Regions from separate parts of the Pseudomonas sp. G2-4 genome, predicted to be linked through region 3. Evidence: predicted binding sites of a transcription regulator. Region 3 holds the regulator's gene; each other region holds the start of a gene.
The links. The regulator FliA, encoded in region 3, starts transcription of late flagellar genes. The targets are predictions, from matches to a motif close to CTAAAGTTTNNNNNNNNNNNGCCGNTAA.
Positions count from the first base shown of each region.

Region 1 (2,263 bases), 1.4 Mb from region 3:
CAGAGCATGACCGTGGGCCTGCGCCAATTGATCGGCGGTATCGGCGAAGGCGTCACGCAAATCGCCAGCGCCGCCGAGCAGCTCTCGGCCGTTACCGAACAGACCAGTGCCGGGGTCAACAGCCAGAAAGTGGAAACCGATCAGGTTGCCACCGCCATGCACGAAATGACCGCCACGGTGCAGGAAGTAGCGCGTAACGCCGAGGAAGCCTCCGAAGCCGCGGTCGCCGCTGACCAGCAGGCTCGCGAAGGCGAAAAAGTGGTGGGCGAAGCCATCGCCCAGATCGAACGCCTGTCCAAGGAAGTGAGCAATTCCACCGAAGCGATGGGCCATCTCAAGCGCGAGAGCGACAAGATCGGCAGTGTGCTGGATGTGATCAAGTCCGTGGCCCAGCAAACCAACCTGCTGGCCCTTAACGCGGCCATCGAGGCGGCCCGGGCCGGTGAAGCAGGGCGTGGTTTTGCGGTGGTGGCCGACGAGGTCCGCAGCCTGGCCCAGCGCACCCAGAAATCCACTGAAGAGATCGAGCAACTGATCCTCGGCCTGCAATCGGGCACCGAACAGGTTGCGACCACCCTGGACAACAGCCGCAGTCTGACCGACAGCAGCGTCGAACTGACCCGCCGTGCCGGCGGCTCACTGGAAAACATCACCCGCACCGTCTCGGCAATCCAGTCGATGAACCAGCAGATCGCCGCTGCGGCCGAGCAGCAGAGCGCCGTGGCCGAAGAGATCAACCGCAGCGTCGTGAATGTTCGCGATGTGTCCGAACAAACCGCCGCTTCCAGCGAAGAAACCGCCGCCTCCAGCGCAGAGCTGGCGCGACTGGGGGTTCATTTGCAAACGCTGGTAGGTCGCTTCAAGGTCTAGAGGCATAAACCCTGTGGCGGGGGAGCTTGCTCCCGCTTGGGCGCGAAGCGCCCCCCGCCGGGCTCGAACTGACAACGGCTTCGCAGCCAAGCACAAGCAAGCGCTCCCCCCTACGAGAAGCACCTGACACCTATTCTCTACAGATCCCTTCCAACCGGCCGATATAGCTCTCAGCATATAAATTCAACGCTGCGGGGAGTAACGGCATGTTCCGATGGCTAGGTCACGTAGGCGTCAATCGCAAGCTTGGTTTCGGCTTCGGTCTGGTGCTGTTTCTAACCCTGATGATCGCTTTCACCGGCTGGAGCGGCCTGGGCAATGTGATCAGCCGCGGCGACAAGCTGGGCTACATTTCCAGCCTGAACGAATTGAGTAAGGACCTGCGTCTGGCGCGTTTGGACTACTACAACGCCCGAGGCGAGAACGGTCCACAGGAAGTCAACGATCTGCTTGGCAAGCTCGAGGCCGGACTGACGAGCGCCCGCCAGATGATCGAGCAGCCGGACGATGTGGCCCTGATCGACAAACAGCTGGCCGCAGTGGCCGAATACAAAAGCGCCTTCGCCGAGATGGCCAGCGCCACCGTCAGCCGCGAAGATGCCCGCAGCAAACTCGGCGCCAGTGCCGACAACGCCGTGGCCCGTGTCACTGAAGTTGAAAAGGCGATGCTGCAAAGTGGAGACATCGCCCAATTCAACAACGTGGTGTCCCTGAGCAAAGCGATCCAGCAAGCCCGTTACCAAGTTCGCGGCTACACCTACAGCGGCAAGAGCGAAGCCCAGCAACCGGCCCTTGACGCCATCACCGACGTCCTCAAACTCCTCGCACGCCTGCCGGCACAGTTGCCTGAGGAGCATGCCACCCCCCTGCAGCAGGCCAGCGACTCGATGAACGCCTACCGTGCAGCGGTCAGCCAGTTCCGAGACTCCCAGCTTGATACTGCCGCTGCGCTCAAGCGCATGACAGAGCAAGGCGAGGTGCTGCTTGAGTCCAGCAAAAGCCTGACCGTGTCCCAGACGGCCGTGCGCGACCATGACGCCGCCCAGGCCAAAACTATTCTGGTGTCCGCCGCCGTGCTGGCCATGTTGTTCGGCGTGATCGCAGCGCTGGTCATCACCCGTCAGATCGTCGGCCCGCTGGATCAGACCCTCAAAGTCGCCGAGCGGATTGCCGCAGGCGACCTGACCCACAACCTCACCTCCGAGCGACGTGACGAACTGGGCCAGCTGCAGCGCTCCATGCAGAGCATGACCGTGGGTCTGCGGCAATTGATTGGCGGCATCAGCGAAGGCGTCACACAAATCGCCAGCGCCGCCGAACAGCTCTCGGCCGTCACCGAGCAGACCAGCGCCGGGGTCAACAGCCAGAAAGTGGAGACCGACCAGGTCGCCAC
Region 1 is NZ_CP125957.1:360,568-362,830, reverse strand. It holds gene QNH97_RS01630 (methyl-accepting chemotaxis protein) at 1-870, shown strand, start outside; gene QNH97_RS01625 (methyl-accepting chemotaxis protein) at 1,077-2,263, shown strand, end outside.
Region 1: QNH97_RS01625 (methyl-accepting chemotaxis protein) is a predicted target of FliA. The motif match lies at 1,008-1,035, and genes of this name have one in related genera.

Region 2 (2,263 bases), 3.2 Mb from region 3:
TTCGTCCAGGGAGATGGTGTTGCTCTCACGATCGACGTTTACCAGGTAGCTCTGGAAGCGCTGGGTGCGTTCGTGGAAGGTAATGATCAGCGGGTCGTGGCTATCTTGCAGCATCCGCAGGTTGCCGGCGATTTCCAGGGGCGTGGTGAGGACCATGGGTGGCTGCGGAGCATCATCCGCGTTTGAGTCATTGAACACGGTGGGTCAATCTCCAGGCAAAATACGACTACAAATAGCCAGCATTTTGCCAGCATGTGGCGCGCGTTGATAGGGCGCAGGCACTGTTCGTTTCATGCCTGGCTGAGCGGGCGATGCTTTACCATCCTGGCGGTCGAGCCGCGGGCGTCATACAGCGTCGGGATTTCGCCGCCATTGAGGATGCGCAACTGGTTGGCTGTGGCGGCCTGCTGGGTCTGGATCGACTGGCCATTGCGCGCGTTGGCGGCCTGGCACTGGGCGAGCAGGTCATTAAGCACCTGGCTCTGGGACAACAGTTGGTCGCCAACCGATGACTGGCTGGCCAGTTGTTCAAGGCCGCTGTTATTGGCGGGCAGGTTGAGGCTGGCGAGGATCTCGCTGCGCTTGCGGCCATGCTGATCGAGCAAAATGATCAATGCCTGTTTCTGCGCCAGAATAGTTTCCAGCAGGGGCATGTCGCGACCGTGCAGTGCCAGTGATTCGGCCCGCAACAACTCCAGCAATTGTTGCGCAGGAGCGAAGTCGTCGGTAATCAGTTGCAATAAATTAGTGTCGTGCATGGCTGGCCTTGGGTCTTAGCGTCCAAAAGCCTGGCGCTGGCGTTGGCCTAGCGCTGGGCTTCGAAGTTGAGCAGTTTGCTGGCTACGCGGTTGCTATCGACTGTATAGCTGCCATCGGCGATTGCTGCTTTCAACTCGGCCACGCGGGCGTTGTCGACGACAGGTTGATCGCGCAGCTTGTCAGTGACCTTCTGCAACTGCTGAGCCTCATTGCTGAGGTGTACCGACTCCCCGTTGTTGACAGTGCTGGCCTTTTCGACCGGTACGGACTTGTCGGCTTCGGCAGTTTCCTGGCTGGCCTTGGGACGCGTAGTGCCTGTCAATGGTGAAGAGCTGTTTAGACGATTGAAATCGATGACCATGGTAAAAAACCTCTGGGTATTTGGACGCTTGCCATGTTTTCGGCCATCCCCAAAAAAACTTTAGGCTCATTTATTCAATGAACGTGCGCACGTCTGCGCTTGCCTTTGTGTAAGGCACAGTCTAGGGAACACCCGGGTCAAGCGCCAGCTCTCTGCCCATTTCTACCCGATCGCTACATAGCCACTTCCACCTGGCCAGGGGCTATTACCTGCGCTTTGATAACGCGTTGGGAATTGAGGTTTTTTACCCGGATCTGTTCATGCATGCCGCCTTTGGACAGGGCTTCGCCCGGCATCCGCACGGCCAAGGTCCCGCTGCGGGCGGTGATGACCACTTGGTCGCCCTTGCGGATCACTTCGGCCTGTTCCAGGTGCACCAGGGTAACGATCTGATCGGCGACCATTGGTCGGACAAGTTTCTGTCCGATAGCCTGATCGACGGAGGTCAGGAAGCCCTGGGTGATCTGGCTGATGTCCCGTTCCCGCAGCATTACGTCCTGAGGCTCGACAATCCCGGCTCGCTTGAGCGGACGGGTGGTAGTGACAATTTCGCGGAACAGGCGCACTTGAGCGGGCACGAACACCGTCCAGGGCGCGGCGCTGTCGCAACGAACCTTCACTGTGACTCGGCCCAGGGGCCTGGCCGGGCTCTCCAGCGACGCAGTCAATTCCTTGTCGCACATTGGCATGCGCAGGCGCGGGTCGAGTTGATTGACTTCGATTTCGTAGCGACCTTCGGTTTGACTGGTAGCCAGATAGTCTTCTACGGTGAATTCAAGAAAGCCCTGAGTGACGCCGATAAGGAGATCAGGCAAGGTAACCGGAACAGCCGCAAGGGCAGGACCGCCCGAAGTGAACAGGCAGACAGCCAACAGTGCACCGAGCCAATGGCGGCAGTGAGTGTTCAGGCGTCGAGAAAATGTCGTTTGTGCGTTCATGCCGGTTGAATAGCAAGCCCCGTGCCGTTTAGTGATGAATGCGCGTCGGACACATTAGCGTTAGGTAGGAGTCAGGGCATGGCGGGAGTAATGGACTCGGTAAACCAGCGTACACAGCTGGTCGGTCAGAATCGCCTGGAGCTGTTGCTGTTCCGTCTCGATGGGCAGCAATTGTATGGAATTAACGTATTCAAGGTCCGCGAGG
Region 2 is NZ_CP125957.1:4,954,680-4,956,942, reverse strand. It holds gene QNH97_RS21605 (flagellar brake protein) at 1-198, opposite strand, end outside; gene QNH97_RS21600 (flagella synthesis protein FlgN) at 291-758, opposite strand; gene flgM (flagellar biosynthesis anti-sigma factor FlgM) at 806-1,120, opposite strand; gene flgA (flagellar basal body P-ring formation chaperone FlgA) at 1,294-2,058, opposite strand; gene QNH97_RS21585 (chemotaxis protein CheV) at 2,137-2,263, shown strand, end outside.
Region 2: flgM (flagellar biosynthesis anti-sigma factor FlgM) is a predicted target of FliA. The motif match lies at 1,157-1,184, and genes of this name have one in related genera.

Region 3 (2,263 bases):
AGCGCCGACTTCGCGACGCATGAACCGGCCCCAGTCGGTGCTCAAGGCCTGGGCTTCCTCGCTCAGACCATTGACCAGCGGCGTTGCGCTTTCCACCAGGTCCATGGTGCGGTTGGCTGCGGCCTCGGTCAGCTTGACCACATAACCCAGGCGCTCGGTGGCGTCGGTGATCTGCGAGACTTCCTCGGCCTGCGGCATATGCGGGTCGATCTGGAAATTGACAATCGCGCTGTGCAGTTCACGCGTGAGCTTGCCCACTTCCTGATACAGACCACGGTCACGGGTCTGGTTGAGCTCATGGATCATTTGAACCGCGTCGCCAAAACGGCCTTTTTCAAGGCTGTCGACCAGTTCGCGGGCATGTTTTTTCAGGGTCGATTCAAAATCGCCCATTGAAGATTCGTTATCCATAGCTCCCCCGTGTCGCGGTTAACCGATGCGTTCGAAGATTTTCTCGATCTTCTCTTTCAACGCCTGGGCCGTGAAGGGTTTGACCACATAGCCGTTTACACCGGCCTGAGCCGCTTCGATGATCTGCTCGCGCTTGGCTTCGGCAGTCACCATCAGCACGGGAAGGTGCTTGAGTTTTTCGTCGGCGCGCACATGGCGCAGCAAGTCGATACCGGTCATGCCGGGCATGTTCCAGTCAGTCACCAGAAAGTCGATGCTCCCGCTGTTGAGGACCGGAATGGCAGTGGTGCCATCGTCGGCCTCGACCGTGTTGGTGAACCCAAGGTCACGCAACAGGTTTTTTATGATCCGCCGCATCGTTGAGAAGTCATCAACGATGAGGATTTTCATGTTCTTGTCCAATTCGACCTCCAAGCAGTCTTAAACGCGCCCAGCACCTGAACGCGCCATTTCAATCAATCCGGCACAACACTCGACAACGGTCTGGAGCACAACGGATGGAGACTGGCGCAATGCATGCCAAACCAGCCCCGTTCGCAGTGTCCCCACACTGCAATCAGCGCGCTCGCCACTCCCCCAAACGCCCCCGCAAACGGGCCGCGCACTGGCTGTGTAACTGGCTGACCCGCGATTCGCTGACCCCCAGGACCTCACCGATTTCCTTGAGGTTCAGCTCTTCGTCGTAGTACAGCGCCAAGACCAGTCGCTCACGCTCCGGCAAATTGGCAATCGCATCCGCCAGCGCGCTCTGGAAACGTTCATCTTCCAGGTCACGCGATGGCTCCATGTGAGCACTCGCGCCGTCCTCGTGCAGCCCTTCGTGTTCGCCGTCCTGCAGCAGGTCGTCGAAACTGAACAGGCGACTGCCCAAGGTATCGTTCAAAATCCCGTAATAATCATCGAGACTCAATTGGAGTTCGGCCGCAACCTCGTGATCTTTAGCGTCACGCCCGGTTTTAGCTTCAATAGCGCGAATCGCATCACTGACCATACGGGTATTACGGTGCACCGAACGCGGCGCCCAATCGCCCTTGCGGACTTCATCGAGCATCGCCCCACGGATGCGAATACCGGCATACGTCTCGAAACTGGCGCCCTTGCTCGCGTCGTATTTGTTCGACACTTCGAGCAGGCCGATCATGCCGGCCTGGATCAAGTCCTCGACCTGAACACTGGCCGGCAACCGCGCCAGCAAGTGATAGGCGATACGCTTGACCAGGGGCGCATAACGCTCGATCAGTTCGTATTGGGCGTCCCGTGCCGATTTTTTGTAGAGATGGTTGTAACCGCTGGCAGTCATAGCACGGGCCCTGCTGTTTGTTGCACAAGACGCTCGACGAAAAATTCCAGATGCCCGCGAGGGTTGGCCGGCAGTGGCCAGGTATCCACCTTTTGGGCGATAGCCTTGAACGCCAGCGCACATTTGGAACGGGGAAAGGCTTCATAAACGGCGCGTTGCTTCTGGACGGCCTTGCGTACGCTTTCGTCGTAGGGCACTGCGCCGACGTACTGTAGGGCAACATCCAGGAAACGATCCGTGACCTTCGTCAACTTAGCGAACAGATTGCGCCCTTCCTGCGGGCTCTGGGCCATGTTGGCCAGGACGCGGAAGCGGTTCATGCCGTAGTCACGGTTCAATAATTTGATCAGGGCGTAGGCGTCGGTGATAGACGTCGGTTCGTCGCAGACCACCAGCAGCACTTCCTGGGCGGCGCGGACGAAACTGACGACCGAGTCACCGATACCGGCAGCCGTATCGATCACCAGCACATCGAGGTTGTCACCGATGTCGCTGAAGGCCTGGATCAGGCCAGCGTGCTGGGCCGGGGTCAGATGAACCATGCTCTGGGTG
Region 3 is NZ_CP125957.1:1,740,564-1,742,826, reverse strand. It holds gene QNH97_RS07765 (protein phosphatase CheZ) at 1-411, opposite strand, end outside; gene QNH97_RS07760 (chemotaxis response regulator CheY) at 430-801, opposite strand; gene fliA (RNA polymerase sigma factor FliA) at 968-1,711, opposite strand; gene fleN (flagellar synthesis regulator FleN) at 1,708-2,263, opposite strand, start outside.